Regions from separate parts of the Diaphorobacter sp. LI3 genome, predicted to be linked through region 1. Evidence: predicted binding sites of a transcription regulator. Region 1 holds the regulator's gene; each other region holds the start of a gene.
The links. The regulator FNR, encoded in region 1, switches genes on or off when oxygen is low (the NO sensors DNR and NnrR bind a similar motif). The targets are predictions, from matches to a motif close to TTGATNNNNATCAA.
Positions count from the first base shown of each region.

Region 1 (4,104 bases):
CGGCCGGCTCCCCGTCGAGGGGCGCCGGCCGTTTTGCGTTTTGGAAGTTGCACTTCCTTTTTGAGATTCCACCATGAAGCCAGCCGAAGGTCAGCCCCGTAAGGTGATTCCTATCACGCCAGTGGGGGCCGAAAGTTCGCAGACCGAGGTCATTTCGCTCTATGAGGCGCAAAAGAAAATTTATCCACGCTCGATAAGTGGAGTGTTCGCCCGTTGGCGTTGGGCGATGGTGTTTCTGACACAGCTGGTTTTCTATGGCCTGCCATGGCTGGAGTGGGGCCAGCGCCAAATGGTGCTCTTTGACCTCGGAGCACGCCGTTTCTATATTTTTGGTTTGGTGCTTTACCCGCAGGACTTCATTTATCTGACGGGTTTGCTGATTATTTCCGCGCTGTCGCTTTTTCTGTTTACCGCAGTGGCGGGACGCCTGTGGTGCGGCTTCTCCTGTCCCCAGACCGTATACACGGAAATGTTCATGTGGATCGAGCACAAAGTCGAAGGCGACCGCAGTGCCCGTATGCGCCTGGACAATGGTCCGTGGACATTTGAGAAGATCTGGAAAAAAACTGTCAAGCAAGCCATTTGGATTGCGGTCGCGTTCTGGACCGGCTTCACCTTCGTGGGCTATTTCGTTCCGATTCGCGAGCTGGGGGAAGAGTTGCTGGCCCTGCAAGGAGGGTGGCAGATATTCTGGGTGATCTTCTATGGGTTGGCCACGTACGGCAACGCAGGATTCCTGCGCGAGCAGGTGTGCAAATACATGTGCCCTTATGCGCGTTTCCAAAGCGCAATGTTCGACAGGGACACGCTGGTCGTCTCTTACGATCCCGAGCGCGGCGAGCCTCGCGGGCCCCGTAACAAGACCGTAGATCACAAAGCTGCGGGACTGGGTGACTGCATCGATTGCACGCTGTGTGTCCAGGTCTGCCCAACGGGTATCGATATTCGCAACGGACTGCAATACGAATGCATTGGTTGCGGTCTCTGCGTGGACGCTTGCAATACCGTGATGGATAAGATGAAGTATCCGCGCGGGCTGATTCGCTTCTCGACGCAGAACGGCGTCAAGAACCACTGGACCCAATCGCAAATGCTCAAACGCGTGCTGCGACCCCGTGTGTTGTTCTATTCAGCGGTGCTGGTGGTGTTGTGCATTGGCATGCTGGCCAGCTTGGTGGTACGCACCCCGTTGAAGGTGGACATCGTGCGCGACCGCGCTGCGCTCTCGCGCATCGTGGCGGGAGGCAAGCTGGAAAATATCTACCGGCTGCAGATCATGAACGCCACGGAGGGGGCGCAGCGCTACACCATCAGCGCCCACGGTATGGAAGGGCTGGAAGTGGCGTCCGAGACCGCAATTGACATTGGACCGGCGGAATCGCGATGGGTGGTTGTCCGTCTTCAAATTCCGTATGGCTCAGCATCTCCTGGATCGCATACGGTGTATTTCGATATTCAAGCGCAGGGTGATAAAGCCCAAGTGGCAGAGAAATCCGTGTTCCTTGTACCCCGCTGAAGGCGGTCGTGGAATGCAAATGAACAAGCTGTGCTCATAAACGAGCGAGGAGTTGGTATAAATGTCGAGTAATTCCCCCATGAATCTGGAAGACGCAGGAAAGCCTTGGTGGACGTTTGGCCATGTCTGGCTTGTCATCGCGGGGCCGGTGATTGTCATCATTGCGGGCTTCGTGACCCTCTGGCTGGCCGTGAGCCAACCCGACCCCGTCATCGCGGAAGACTATTACCAACGGGGCTTGAACATCAACGAGACCCTGAAGGAGTCTGGGGGCGACATGACGCCTGCCATGAAGGGGCGCAACCATGCAGCTACTCCGCTGGAGGATCAACCGCGCTGACCGGCAGGGCGAGTCCTCTTTGCATGCCGGAGAACAGATGCTAGGCTGTCAACTACACTTGCTAGGAGATGGGCGAATGTGGATGCAACGATTGATGTGGATCGCGTGGCCGGCCTTTTTGATGGCGGGCGTCATGGAAATGGTAGTGTTCGCCTTCGTGGATCCAGAAGCGCTGCAGTGGTTTGATCAACCCCTGCATCTCTCGCGCGAAGGTGTGTATACCATCGCCTTCTTCACGTTCTGGGTCGTACTCATGGCTTCCAGCGCATTGACGACGCTGTTGTCACTCTCGCCCTTTGAGTTGAATCGCTGCCCCGTGCCCAAAGGGGCGCGGCCGGCTGATTGCGCCAAATACGTTTCCTGATCTTTCCGCCGATCAGTTATGAATGAACAAAAAACCGAGGCTTAATGGCAGGCTTGCTGGCTGTTGACAATGCGCTTCAGCGCATCGGTATCGACGATGCGCACATGGCGCTGTTTTACTTCCACAATACCTTCTTCCACGAACTTGGAAAACGTGCGGCTGACGGTTTCCAGTTTCAATCCCAGGTAGCTGCCGATCTCTTCGCGTGTCATGCGCAGCACCAATTCGGATTGTGAGAAACCCCGGGCATGCAAGCGTTGTACGAGATTCAACAGGAATGCGGCAAGGCGTTCCTCGGCACGCATACTCCCCAGCAACAGCATGACCCCATGCTCACGAACAATCTCGCGGCTCATGATCTTGTGCACATGGTGCTGTAGTGCCGTTACTTCGCGCGACAACTCTTCAATACGGTCGAAGGGCATGACGCATACTTCGGCGTCTTCAAGCGCCACCGCATCGCAAGTGTGGCGGTCGCTCACGATGCCATCCAGGCCGATGATCTCGCCCGCCATTTGAAAACCCGTCACTTGATCGCGACCGTCTTCGGTGGCGACACAGGTCTTGAAGAATCCGGTGCGGATGGCAAAAAGGGATGTGAAGGGTTCACCGTTCCGGAAAAGCGTGCCGCCACGCTTGATCTTGCGTCGTACAGCAACAATGTCATCGATGCGCTTGAGTTGCTGGTCGTCCAGACCCACGGGCATGCACAGCTCACGCAGATTGCAGTTTGAGCAGGCAACTTTGATGGTCTGGAGATTCGTATGCATGGGAACCCTGTTCATGGCTTGAGCTTACCTCTGAACGGCTGGGAGACATGGAATGCCGTAGGCCGTTGGACGACTTTGAGCCGAAGTCAAATTGTCGCCACAAGGACCTTATGGGCGCTTGATCAACGTCAAGGACTCATGGGGGACTCTACGGCACAGTGATATGAAAGTGCAAGGAATCCCGTCATGACCGTTGTTACAACAGAGCTCCTGCGTCGTTTTGACGTCCCAGGGCCGCGCTACACCTCTTATCCGACTGCTGATCGTTTTGTCGAGGCTTTTGGCGAGCGGGAATACATCCTTGCGCTGCAGCAGCGTCGCGTGGGTTCGGTAGCCAAGGCGATGCCTTTGTCGCTTTATGTCCACATCCCGTTTTGTGAATCGCTGTGCTATTACTGCGCGTGTAACAAGATCATTACCCGGCATCCAGAGCGGGCAGAGGTCTACTTGCGTTACCTCAGCCGTGAGATCGACCTGCATACGGCGCACTGCGGTGTGGGTCAGCATGTGAGCCAGCTGCATTTCGGCGGAGGCACGCCTACTTTTCTGACGGATGACGGTTTGCGCGAACTGATGGGCATGCTGAGGCGCAGTTTCGTCCTCGTTCCGGGGGGGGAGTACTCCATAGAAGTGGACCCCCGGACCGTGGATGAAGCGCGGCTGGGATTGTTGGCGGAGCTGGGTTTCAATCGCCTGAGCTTTGGCGTGCAGGATTTCGACCCTGAAGTACAAAAGGCCGTGCACCGCATTCAGCCTGCCGAAAAGGTGTTCGCGTTGGTCGATGCGGCTCGGAAGCTCGGGTTTGAATCGGTGAACGTGGATTTGATCTACGGGCTGCCGCGCCAGACACCGGAGTCGTTTGATCGCACCTTGGAGCAGGTAGCCGAGTTGCGGCCAGACCGGATCGCGCTGTATGCGTACGCTCACTTGCCAGAACGCTTCAAATCGCAGCGACGCATCATCACGGCCGAGTTGCCCATGGCTTCGGCCAAGGTGTCCATGTTGGCCCGGTCACTTGATGTGTTCCAGGAAGCCGGCTACGTCTACGTGGGCATGGACCATTTCGCTCTGCCAGACGATGCGCTGGCGGTGGCCAAGCGGCAAGGCAGGCTGC
Region 1 covers NZ_CP094346.1:3,366,167-3,370,270, reverse strand. Annotated here, with positions in the region: gene ccoG (cytochrome c oxidase accessory protein CcoG) at 74-1,516, shown strand; gene MRB47_RS15745 (FixH family protein) at 1,578-1,856, shown strand; gene MRB47_RS15740 (hypothetical protein) at 1,933-2,220, shown strand; gene fnr (fumarate/nitrate reduction transcriptional regulator Fnr) at 2,262-3,005, opposite strand; gene hemN (oxygen-independent coproporphyrinogen III oxidase) at 3,177-4,104, shown strand, end outside.

Region 2 (4,104 bases), 920 kb from region 1:
TTTATATGTTGAATCACCCATATTCATCCGTGTGATGATTGCAGCATGCAGCCATTGAACTTTCGCACGCTGGATCTCAATCTGCTGCGCGTCTTTGACGAGGTCATGGCCGAGCGCAACCTGACCCGCGCCGCCGAGAAACTGGCCATCACACAGCCCGCCGTGAGCAACGCACTGCGCCGGTTGCGCGAGGTGCTGGGCGACGAGCTGGTCACGCGGCGCGGCCACGGCGTGGAGCCCACGCCGCGGGCACTGGCCCTGTGGCCCGCCGTACGGCACGCATTGGCACAGTTGCAGGAGACACTTTCCCCCGGGCGCTTTGTCCCGGCGTCCGCTCAGACGACCTTCGTTCTGGCGATGGCCGACGCCACGGGTGCCACGCTGATCCCGCCACTCATCGAGATCGTGGAACGCGAGGCCCCCGGCGTCTCGCTGCGCGTGGTGCCGCTGACCACGCGCGACCCGCGCCGCCTGCTGGACGACGAGAGCGCCGACATGGCCGTGGGTTACTTCCCCGCCGTGCTGGCCGACCTCACGGCGCGGGCGCAGTCGGACAACGTGGTGGCGCACGAAAGCACCCGCCTCTACGACGGTCAGTACGTGTGCGTGATGCGCGCGGATCACCCGCTGGCCGCCGTGCCGATGACGCTGGACCTGTACTGCGCCGCGCGCCACCTGCTGGTGAGCTTCTCGGGCAAGCCCTTCGGCTTCATCGACGGGGCATTGGCCGCGTTGGGACGTGAACGCCGCATCGTGCTTACCGTGAACCAGTTCTTCACCGCGGGGCGGGTGGTGGCCACCACGGACCTGCTCACCGTGCTGCCGCGCCACTTCGTCGGCGTGGCCAGCGTGCGCGACGAACTGGTGTGGCGCCCGCTGCCCATGACGCTGCCGCCCGTGCACGTGGACGCACTGTGGCACCGCCGACGCAACCACGACCCCGCCCACCGCTGGCTGCGCGAGGCGATTGCGCGCGCCGCGCGCAACACGCCCGCCCCCATTCACCGCCAGGATTGACCCCACCCACTCACCCATGAAGCTGCAACTGCTGTCCGACCTGCACCTGGAAGCCCACCCGCATTTCACCCCCAGCCCCGCCGTTGGCGCCGATGTCCTGGTGTTGGCCGGCGACATCGGCTCTTACCAGGCCGGCTCGCTGCTGTCGGATGAGGACTTCGGCCTGGCGCGCTTCTCCCCTCTGCCGCAGTACGCCGGATGGCCCACGCCAGTGGTCTTCGTCCCTGGCAACCATGAATACGACATGCAGGACTTCGACGCCGCGCATGCGCGCCTGCGCCGCATCTGCGACCGGCTGGGGCTGATCTGGCTGGAGCGTGAGAGCATGGTGCTGCAGGGGGTCCGCTTCGTTGGAACGACGCTGTGGAGCGACTTCGACGCGCTGGCCGACCACGCGGGGATCACCGACCCGGGCCAGCGACTGCAGCGGCGCGAGAAGGCGTTCCGCGCGGCCAATTTCTATCTCTCCAAGACTGGCAGCACCCGCCAGGGTGGGCCCTTCCTGGCCGCCGAGGTGCGCGAACAGGCCCTGGTTTGCCAGTCTTGGTTACGCAACGCGCTCGCACAGCCCTTTGCGGGCACGACGGTGGCCGTCACGCACTTCGCGCCCAGCCTGCTCAGCGCCGACCCGCGCTACGGCCTGGTGCCGGGCACGGCGGGGTTTTGCAATGCGCTGGACGACTGCCTGCCCCACGCCCAGCTGTGGCTGCACGGCCATCTGCATGCGCCCAGCGACTACCTGGTGCGCGGGGCCCGCGTGGACGGCACGCCCTGGAGCTGCCGCGTAGTGGCCAACCCGCTGGGCTATGCCCGCAAGGGGGAGCAGGCAACCTTTGAGCCGCACTGCGTGCTCACCGTATGATGCGTGCGGGCCCTGCGCCCGCCACCGCGTACCGCATCAAAAATATGACTGAAGTCAAGACAACAGGCGCCGGCGCGGATTAGTCTGAATTCTCGTTTCCGGAGCACTTCGAATGAACATCCTGCTTGCTGTCGACGGCAGCACCTACACCAAGAAAATGCTGGCCTACCTGGCCGCTCACGACGAGATGCTGGGCAGCTCGCACACCTACACGGCCATCACCGTGCAGCCCCAGTTGCCTCCCCGCGCGCGCGCCGCGCTCGGCAAGGAAGTCGTGGACAAGTACCACGCTGAGGAAGGCGAAAAGGTGCTGTCGCCCGTCGTGAAGTTCATGGCGCGTCAGGGCGTGCAGCTCAAGACCATGACCAAGGTGGGCCCGGCGGGCGAGACCATCGCCAAGGTGGCCGAGTCCGGCAAGTACGACCTGGTCGTCATGGGCACGCACGGCCACGGCTCGCTGGGCAAGCTGGTGATGGGCTCGGTCAGCACGCAGGTGCTGGCCAACTGCCAGGTGCCGGTACTGCTGGTGCGCTGATCAGGCCACCCGCATGGCGGGGCCGCTCGCCAGGCCGCTCAGGCAGGTGTCCGCGGCCCAGTCGATGATGCACTCGTCCGCATAGCCGCGGTCGCGCAGCATGCCGAGCATGGGATCGGCATTGCGCGCCAGCAGCGCACACAAGATCACATCGGGCGGCAACTCGCGCCGCAGCTGTCCCTGGGCCTGCGCCTCGACGATCCAGCCGAGGATGCAGGCATGCACCTCCTGCATCGATGCCTGGTAGGCGTCGCAGGCGCGCAGCGCCTGGGCCAGCGCGGAGTTGCGGCTGGGCAGCAGCGGCACCTCGTCGGCCAGTTGCAGTTGCAGCGTCCAGCACAGCAGCGCGTGCAGGCGCTGCATGGCGCCCAGTTCGGCCGGCAGTGCCGCCAGAAAGCGCTGCAGGCGCTCCACCACATGCACCATGGCGGCCGAGCACAGGTCGTCCTTGCCGGCAAAGTGTTTGTACAGGCTGGCCTTGGCAATGCCCACGGCCGCGGCGACCTCGTCCACGGTCATGGTCTCGAAGCCTTTTTCGCCCAGCAGGCGGCTCGCGGCCTCCACGATGGCATCCTCGCGCGCCCGGAGCATCTGCTCCTTGAAGGACGGACGGGGCGGCTGCAGCGTGTTCATGCGGGCGATGTTAGCGAGCCTTCACCCCGCGCAGGCCGATAACCCTAAAGACCCCCATCCGCGTGTGCCGTCAGGCCGACAGGTACTGCGCCGCCGCGCTGGTGAGCGCATCGGCCAGCGCATCCAGCACTTCCGACTCCAGGTTCCATGAGTGCCAATACAGCTGGATGGGCAGCGTATGGCCCGGCGCCAGGTCCACCAGCCGGCCCTGCTGCAGCCAGGGACGCGCGAGCAGCTCGGGCACCACGCTCACGCCCCAGCCCGCGGCCACGGCGCGCACCTGGCCCTCCGAACTGGGCACGAACACGCGGCTGAGCGACACGCGTTTCAGGCCAAAGGTGCGCGTGACGAACTCGGCCTGCATATCGTCCTTGCGGTTGAACGAGACGAAAGGCTCGTCGCGGAAGTTGTGCGCCGTGAGCCCTTGCGGCAGTTGTCGGCGCGCCAGCTCTGGCGCGGCCACGGCGACGTACTGCATCGCGCCCAGGGGCACCATGCGACAGCCGCGCAGCGCGCTCTTCAACGTCGTCACGCAGCCCATGACCTGGCCCGAGCGCAGCCACTCCTGCGTGAAGTCCTGGTCGTCGGCAATGATCTCCAGCGGCAGGCGCTGGCGCACCAGATCGCCGAGCGCGTCCACCGCCCAGGTGGCGATGCTGTCGGCGTTGATGGCGATGGCGATGCGCTCTTCCTCGCGGCCGCCGCCGCGCCCGCTGGGCATGAGGTCCTGCAGATCGCGCTCCAGGTCGGCGCGCAGCAGGCGCAACTGCTTGGTGTGCTTGAGCAGCAACTGCCCGGCCGAGGTGGGCTTGAGCGGCCGGCTGCGCACGATGAGCACCGAGCCCACCTGCGCCTCCAGCGCACGCAGGCGCTGCGACACGGCGGACTGGGTGATGTTCAGGCGGCGCGCGGCGCGCTCGAAACCGCCCTCTTCGACGATGGCGGCCAGGCATTCCAATGCGGCGGGGTCAAATGTGCTCACAGTCGGTATCCATTAGTCATTCTGATGAATTCCGAAGAAGTTTAATCACGCTTTTGTTTTTCATTGGGCCGCAGC
Region 2 covers NZ_CP094346.1:101,130-105,233, reverse strand. Annotated here, with positions in the region: gene MRB47_RS00505 (LysR family transcriptional regulator) at 46-1,017, shown strand; gene MRB47_RS00500 (metallophosphoesterase) at 1,034-1,879, shown strand; gene MRB47_RS00495 (universal stress protein) at 1,992-2,414, shown strand; gene MRB47_RS00490 (TetR/AcrR family transcriptional regulator) at 2,415-3,047, opposite strand; gene MRB47_RS00485 (LysR family transcriptional regulator ArgP) at 3,118-4,029, opposite strand.
Region 2: the regulator FNR is predicted to act here: its motif matches at 1,924-1,937, upstream of MRB47_RS00495 (universal stress protein).

Region 3 (4,104 bases), 1.5 Mb from region 1:
CTGCCCGCCCGACAGCAGCACCAGCGCGCGCCGCTGCGGCAGGCGGCTCATGGCGCGGTCGCGAGCGGGGCCGCGCCCTCGCGCATGCTGCGCACGATGGCGGCCAGCGCCACTCCGTAGGCCGGCACGAAGAACAGCAGGCTCACGGCCAGCTTGATGACATAGTCCACCACGGCGATTTCGCCCCAGTGGGCGGCCATGAACGCGTCAGGGCTGCGCCAGAAGGCGATGGAGAAGAACGCCGCCGTATCCAGCGCCTGGCCGAACACCGACGCCGCCGCAGGCGCCAGCCACCACGAGCGGCTGCTCTGGCGGATACGGTCGAACACCTGGATGTCCAGCAGTTGCCCCAGCACGTAGGCGGCAAAGCTGGCAAAGGCGATGCGGAACACGAAGGTGTTGAAGTCACCCAGCGCCGCCCAGCCGTTGAAGCGGCCTTCATGGAACAGCACACCCACCACATACGACGCCACCAGCGCCGGCAGCATGGCGCGGGTGATGACGCGGCGCGCCTCGGCCTTGCCGATGAGCCGCACTGTCAGGTCGGTGGCCAGAAAGATGAACGGGAAGCTGAACGCCCCCCAGGTGCTGTGAAAGCCCAGCAAATTGATGGGCAGTTGCACCAGGTAGTTGCTGGCGATGACGATGGCGATATGGAACGCCACCAGGAGGGAGAGGTACAACGGCACGCGCGATGGTGCCTTCAGCGAGGTCATGGCAGTCCTTTTTGGATGGGACCTCTGCAATACCTGTAGGGATCAGCACGCTGCGAATCGGTATGGGACGCGAAGCGCAAACCACAGCGGTGGCAGGGCCACCCCGAGGATTTGCATCGACGCAGGCCACCGAGCCTACAGAGGCGTGCGGCACTACAGGTGTTGCGGAGGTTCCTGGATGGGGGCGAGGGAACCCATGGTGGCAACAGAGCCGGGGCGCGATTGTAGGCACATTTGCGCATCCCACCCGCGCACAGGGTTGCGCCGCGTATTTTTTTCAAGGCACCCGTCACACAATGCATGCGCCGCACGTCTTAGGGGCATGAACGCGACAACCTCACTCGCCATGGACCAGCACCTCGCCGCCTTTCAGCAGCACCGCCCACGCCTGGCAGGCGTGGCCTACCGCATGCTGGGCAGCCGCACCGATGCCGAGGACGTGCTGCAGGATGCCTGGCTGCGTTGGCAGGCGACGGCCCTGGAGCGCGTGCAGACGGCCGAGGCCTGGCTGATCACCACGGTCACCCGGCTGTGCGTGGACCGGCTGCGCGCCGCGCGCATCGAACGCACGGCCTATGACGGGCCCTGGCTGCCGGAACCGTGGATCGCCGGCGACAGCGCCCCGGCCGCCGATGCACGCGCCGAACTGGCCAGCGACCTGTCCGTCGCGCTGCTCGTGGTGCTGGAGCGCCTCACGCCCGACGAGCGCGCCGCCTTCCTGCTGCACGACGTGTTCGACAGCGACTACCCCGAGGTGGCGAGCGTGCTGGGCAAGAGCGAGGCCGCCTGCCGCCAGCTGGTGCACCGCGCGCGCGCCCAGGTGCGCCAGCGCAGGGCGCGCTTCACGGCCACACCCGAGGCGTCGCGTGCGCTGGTGGAACGCTTCGTGCAGGCCATGCGCACGCAGGACCATGCGGCGCTGCTGGCGCTGTTCGCCGAGGATGCGCAGTGGACCGCCGACGGCGGGGGCAAGGTGCGCGCGGCCGCCAAGCTGCTGCACGGGCCGCGTGCGATCGCACGCCTGGCCGCGTCGGTGTGGCGCCTCTACCTGAGCCACCAGACCATGGAGGCGGTGGACGTCAACGGCGGCCCCGGGCTGCTGCTGCGCGACGCGGGCGGCGCGCGCGCCGTCATGGCCTTCGAGACCGACGGCGTACACATCCACGCGGTGTATTCCGTCCTCAACCCCGACAAGCTGCGCGGCCTGTAGGCCTGCGCGCTTCGCCCGGCACCGTCTGCGCGGCGGCGCCGCGTTCACCCCTTTTTTCTCACCCCCCTGCAAGGAGCCTTCCATGTCCTCAGCCCCCCGCATCAACCTCCCTGGCCACGCCGCAAGCTATGCCGCCATGTACGGCCTGCAAAAGCACGTCGATGCGGGGCAACTACCCGTGCAGTTGCACGAGCTGGTAAAGATGCGCGCCTCGCAAATCAATGGCTGCGCGTTCTGCATCGACATGCACGCCCGCGAGGCGCGCGAGCATGGCGAAAGCGACCGGCGGCTGCACCTGCTCAGCGCCTGGCGCGAGAGCGGCGTGTTCGATGCGCGCGAATGTGCCGCACTGGCCTGGACCGAGGCCCTCACGCGCCTGGAGCAGTCGCAGGTGCCCGACGCCGTGTACGACGAGGTGCGCGCGCAGTTCAGCGAAGCGGAGATCGTGGAGCTGTCGATGGCCATCGTCACGATCAATGGCTGGAACCGGCTCAATGTAGCGTTCCGCACCCCGCCCGGGCGCTACACGCCGGCGTGAACTGGCGCCGCAGACGGCAACCTTGACCCAGGTCATGCACGCGCGACGGAGGCGGCCGCCCTGCCCGCCAGGCATGGGGGCAGCGGCGCACAATGACCGCAAGCCCTGGCCAGGCTGGGGCACTGCAAGGAAAGGAAGCTGCCATGACCTCATCCCCGGCCTCCGCGCTGCCCTCGTCGCCCGCACCCGCGGGCGGCTCCACGCTCACCCAACGTGCCGGCCTGTGGGTGGCCATTGCCGTGCTGCTGCTCATTGCCTTCATGCCCGCGCTGCCGGGCCTGCCGCAGGCCGGGCAGATGATGCTGGCCGTCCTCGCGTTCGCCGTGATTCTGTGGATGACCGAGGCGCTGGACTATGCGGTGAGCGCCGTCGTCATCGGCGCGCTGATGATCGTCCTGCTGGCCATCAGCCCCGTGCCAGGCAAGGAGGCGGCGGGGGCCATGATGGGCACACGTGCCGCGCTGCCCTACGCGCTAGGCGGCTTCAGCAACAGCGCCGTGGTGCTGGTGGCGGCGGCCTGCTTCATCGCCGCGGCCATGACGGCGACGCAGCTGGACAAACGCATCGCGCTGCAGGTGCTGTCGTACGTGCCCGCGCGCGCCAACCACGTGGCGATGGGCGCGATCCTGGTGGGCTTTCTGTTGTCGTTCATCGTGCCCAGCGCCACGGCGCGCGTGGCCTGCCTGATGCCGATCATGCTGGGCTTCCTGTCGGCCTTCGGGGCGCAGCGGCGCAGCAAGTTCGCGGCGCTGGTGGTGATCACCGCCGCGCAGACCGCCAGCGTGTGGAACATCGGCATCAAGACCGCCGCCGCGCAGAACATGGTGGCCATCGGCTTCATCGAGAAGCAGTTCGGCCAGACCATCACCTGGGGCGAGTGGTTCGTGGCTGGCGCGCCGTATTCCATCGTGCTGACCTTTGCGCTGTACTTCATCATGACGCGCATGCTCAAGCCCGAGATGGACCACATCGCCGGCGGGCGCGAGGCCATCCATCGCCAACTGGCCGAGCTGGGCCCCATGACCGCCAACCAGTGGAAGCTGCTGGGCATCACGCTGGTGCTGCTGGGCTTCTGGGCGACCGAGGGTGTGCTGCACGACGTGGACACCACCACCTCCACCATCGTGGCCATCGCACTGATGCTGCTGCCGCGCCTGGGCGTGATGGGCTGGAAGGAGTCGCAAAGGGGCTTCCCCTGGGGCACGGTGCTGCTGTTCGCCGTGGGCATCGCCATGGGTGCGGCCCTGCTCAAGACCGAGGCCGCGCCCTGGCTGGCCCGCCTGATCGTGGACAGCCTCGGCCTGGCCAACGCCACGGCATTTGCCATCTTCATGCTGCTGGCCCTGTTCCTGATCGTGATCCACCTGGGTTTTGCCAGCGCCACAGGCCTGGCCTCCACCATGATTCCGATCATCATCAGCGTGCTGCAGGCGGTGCAGACGCCGGGCATCAACCCCATCGGCATGACCATGCTGCTGCAGTTCGTGGTCAGCATCGGCTTCATCCTGCCGGTGAACTCGCCCCAGGGCATGCTGGCCTACGGCACCGACACCTTCGACATCAAGGACTATGTGCGCACGGGCCTGGTGCTCACCGCCGTGGCCATCGCGCTGCTGGTGGTGTTTGCGCTGACCTACTGG
Region 3 covers NZ_CP094346.1:1,821,265-1,825,368, reverse strand. Annotated here, with positions in the region: gene queC (7-cyano-7-deazaguanine synthase QueC) at 1-51, opposite strand, end outside; gene MRB47_RS08480 (7-cyano-7-deazaguanine/7-aminomethyl-7-deazaguanine transporter) at 48-716, opposite strand; gene MRB47_RS08475 (RNA polymerase sigma-70 factor) at 1,063-1,926, shown strand; gene MRB47_RS08470 (carboxymuconolactone decarboxylase family protein) at 2,009-2,464, shown strand; gene MRB47_RS08465 (DASS family sodium-coupled anion symporter) at 2,608-4,104, shown strand, end outside.
Region 3: the regulator FNR is predicted to act here: its motif matches at 2,487-2,500, upstream of MRB47_RS08465 (DASS family sodium-coupled anion symporter).

Region 4 (4,104 bases), 900 kb from region 1:
AGGGGCGGCCCTCGTCCAGCGCACGTTTGCACAACGTGTCGTGCCAGGGCACGCTCAGTCCCTCGGGGATCTGCATCTGGCGCGTGTTGCGCGCGTACAGCACACGTTGCACACCCCGCTCCAGGTCCACCACCGTGAGGTAGGTGGATTCGAACCCGGTGATGTCTTCCAGCAGCTCCAGCAGCGGCCGGGTGAGCTCTTCGACGGTGCGTGCGCGGGTGACGGTCTCGCAGAGATGGTCCAACAGGTTGTCCATGCGGCCATTATGGATGGGTGTGCCGCAGGACGCTGGCCGGGACAGGCAGCGAGTGCCTGCCCCTCCAGTTGAATGGCGGTGTGCGCGCTAAGGTGCGGCGCTGGGCCAGGCGGGGCGCCGGCCTGTGAGCTGGCTCACGATGGCGCCCTTGAGGGGCGGCAGCCGGTTGGCGCCCGCCAGCACCACCTGGCGCAGCAGGCGGGGCAGCGGCCGGTCGTCGGTGTACAGGCGCACGATGGCATTCGTGCCCTGGTACAGCGGCCAGGCGTGGCGGTGATGGCCGCGCGCGTAACCCTCCAGCACGCTGGCGGCGCCGATGTCCGCGCCGCGCTCGCGTGCATGGGTGAGAGTGCGCGTGAGGCTGTCCACACCCGCCAGCCCCAGGTTGAACCCGTGCGCCGTCACCGGGTGCATGCCGACGGCCGCGTCACCCAGCAGCGCGCAGCGCGCGGCGGCGAAGCGGTGCGCATACACGGCGACCAGCGGGTAGGCGTGGCGCTCGCCCACCAGCCGCATGGCGCCCAGGCGGTCCTTGAACTGGGCTTGCACGCGTGCGGCGAATGCCTCAGGGGGCAGTGCCAGCAACTCCTGCGCATGCGCCGCGCCGGTGGTGACCACGGCCGAGCACATCGGCGCGCCATCGACCAGGTCGCCCGGCAGCGGCAGGATCGCCAGCGTCTGCTCGTAGCCGAAGCACTCGTGCGCGACCTCGTGGTGGGGCAGCTCATGGCGCAGGCGGCAGACGATGACCGTGCGGCCGAAGTCGTGCATGGCTGCGCCAATGCCCAACTGGCGCCGCGTGGCGGAAAAGCGGCTGTCGGCCGCCACCAGCAGCGGGGCCTGCAGACGCAGGGGCGCTGCGTCGAGGTTGCGGGTGTCGGTGTATTCCAGCTCGGCATGCGCGGGCGTGACGGCCACGCGCGTGACGCGTGCCTCGGTGACCAGTCGTACGCCGGGCGTGTGCGCGGCCACTTCGTAGGCCGTGCGGCGCAGCGCATGGTTGGGCACGATCCAGCCCAGATGCTGGACGCCGCTGCCGCCTGCGTGCAGCTGCATGGCCCCGCGCTGGCCCACGGGGCCGTCGTGCACCTGCGCCTCGCGCAGCAGGCCGACCTCGTGCGCGGCCAGGCGCTGCCAGCTGCCGATGCGCTGCAGCGTGGCCACGCTGGGGTGGGTGAGTGCAATCTCGCGCCCGTCGGCCGGGGGCGCGGCCAGCGTGGAGGCGGGTTGCTGCTCCAGCACCGTGACCTGCATGCCGGCCTGGGCCAGCGAGGCCGCCAGCGACAGCCCGGCAGGCCCCGCACCCACGACGAGCACGTCGCTGCGCTGAGAGGAAACGTCTTGTGTTGTCATGATTCAGAAACAGGCCGCCGGCAGTGGCAACAGCGGGCAATTGTCGGCAGGGCAGAAAGCGGCGATCTTGCCTTGCGTCAAGCACGGCGGCCATGCGGCCGCTTCCTACGCCGGGCGGGCGATGGTCTCACTACAGTGGAGAACCCTGCAACCAGCAAGCAAAGGACCCGACATGCGCGTGGACATCTACCGCCGATCCGAAGCCGAGGGGCGTTATTCCCATCTGGCCGTGCCCGAGGGCAAGCCCATACCGCAGGAGGCCATCAATACCGATTGGAACTGCGAGCACCGCGCCGTGGAACGGGACGAAACCCAGGCGCACTGGAACGACCTTGGTATTCCCGAGCCCGGACGGCAGCTGCGTGACAAGGGCTATGCCATCACCAGCGTGACGGAGCAGCCGCGGCGCTGAGGCCAGGTGCAGCCGGCCAGGTGCGACCGGCGAGGTGCGACCGGCGAGGTGCGACCGGCCAGGTGCGACCGGCCAGGTGCGACCGGCCAGTTGTCACGTGCGTGGCGCGCACGGCGACCGCGACCGCGCTAGGCTGTGCGCATGGAGACACACCACAACATCCCCCCAACACACCCGCCTTACACGCCCCAGATACGCCGCTACCAGGATTGGCTGCAGGCGCAGCACGGCCTGCGCTTTGACGATTACCACGCGCTTTGGCGCTGGTCCACCACCGATCTGGACGCCTTCTGGCAGAGCGTCTGGGACTACTTCGACCTGCAGTCACCCACGCCGCACCGCGCGGTACTCGCAAAGAACGTGATGCCCGGCGCGCAGTGGTTCCCCGGCGCGCAGGTGAACTACGCGCGCCAGGTGCTGCGCCATGTGGACGCCGCACAGGCCGCGGGCCAGCCGGCCCTCATCGGCCGCAACGAACGCGGCGAGCGCCGCGAGCTGTCCTGGCCCGCGCTGCGCCGGCAGGTGGCGGCGCTGGCGCTGCACATGAGGGCCCAAGGCGTACGGCCCGGCGATCGCGTGGCAGCCTACCTGCCCAACATCCCCGAGACCATCGTCGCCTTCCTGGCCTGCGCCAGCATCGGTGCGGTGTGGAGCCTGTGCGCGCCCGACATGGGCACGCACGCGGTGCTGGACCGCTTCCGTCAGATCGCACCGACGGTGCTGTTGGCCGTGGACGGCGTCACCTATGGGGGGCGCGACCATGACCGTTGCGACGTGCTGGCGGAGCTGCGCGCGCAACTGCCCACGCTGCGCCACGTGGTGCTGGTGAACAACCTGGATGCTTCAAAAACAGTAGCTGATACCGCTTGCTACGCAAGCGTCATCGCCCGAAATGATGCAGAGACTGCGGCCTTTGAACCGGCGTGGCTGCCGTTCGACCACCCGCTGTGGATCGTCTATTCCAGCGGCACCACCGGCCTGCCCAAGCCCATCGTGCACGGCCATGGCGGCATGATGCTGGTGATGCTGCAGCTGGCAGTGCTGCACAACGACATCGGCAGCAGCTACGCGCCCAACTCCCTGGGCGAGCGCTACCACTGGTACAGCTCCACCGGCTGGATCATGTGGAACGCCCAGGTCGGCGGCCTGCTGGGCGGCACCACCTGCGTGCTCTACGACGGCAACCCCGGCGGCAGCAAGGAGCGGCCCGACTGGACAGTGCTGTGGCGCATGGCGGCCGAGGAGCGCGTGACCTTCTTCGGCGCTGGCGCCGCGTTCTACAGCCACTGCATGAAGGCCTGGATCACCCCTGCGGCCTGCGGCGATCTGTCGGCGATCCGCGTGCTGGGCTCCACGGGGTCGCCGCTGCCTGCCGAAGTGCAGCGGTGGGGATCGCAACTCCTGGCCAGCGCGGGCGTGCCGCAGGTCTGGTGGTGCAACATCTCCGGCGGCACCGACTTCGCGGGGGCCTTCATCGGCGGCAATCGCGAGCTGCCGCAAACGCCCGGGCGCATGCAGTGCCGCATGCTGGGCGCGGCCGTCGAGGCCTGGGACGAGCAGGGCCGCCCGGTGGTGGACGCCGTGGGCGAGCTGGTGTGCACCCAGCCCATCCCGTCCATGCCCTTGTTCCTGTGGGGCGACGCCGATGGCGCACGCTACCGCGCCAGCTACTTCGAGATGTACCCCCCCGGCCATGGCCGCAGGCCCGGCGGCGGCGACCTGGGGCCCGAGGCCGGCGCCGTCTGGCGCCACGGCGACTGGATCGAGATCGGCTCCAGCGCCCACCCCGGCTGCGTGATCTACGGCCGCAGCGACGCCACCATCAATCGCCACGGCCTGCGCATGGGCACGAGCGAGATCTACAGCGCCGTCGAGGCCCTGCCCGAGGTGCTCGACAGCCTGGTCGTGGACCTGGAATACCTGGGCCGCGCGAGCTACATGCCGCTGTTCGTGGTGCTGCGCAGCGGCCTGGTGCTGGACGACGGCCTGCGCGCGCGGATCAACGACGCCATCCGCGCCAGCCTGAGCCCGCGCTTCCTGCCCGACGAAATCGTGCAGGTGGCCGAGGTGCCGCGCACGCTGA
Region 4 covers NZ_CP094346.1:83,418-87,521, forward strand. Annotated here, with positions in the region: gene MRB47_RS00395 (sensor domain-containing diguanylate cyclase) at 1-256, opposite strand, end outside; gene ubiM (5-demethoxyubiquinol-8 5-hydroxylase UbiM) at 344-1,609, opposite strand; gene MRB47_RS00405 (DUF6139 family protein) at 1,782-2,021, shown strand; gene MRB47_RS00410 (acetoacetate--CoA ligase) at 2,163-4,104, shown strand, end outside.
Region 4: the regulator FNR is predicted to act here: its motif matches at 1,677-1,690, upstream of ubiM (5-demethoxyubiquinol-8 5-hydroxylase UbiM).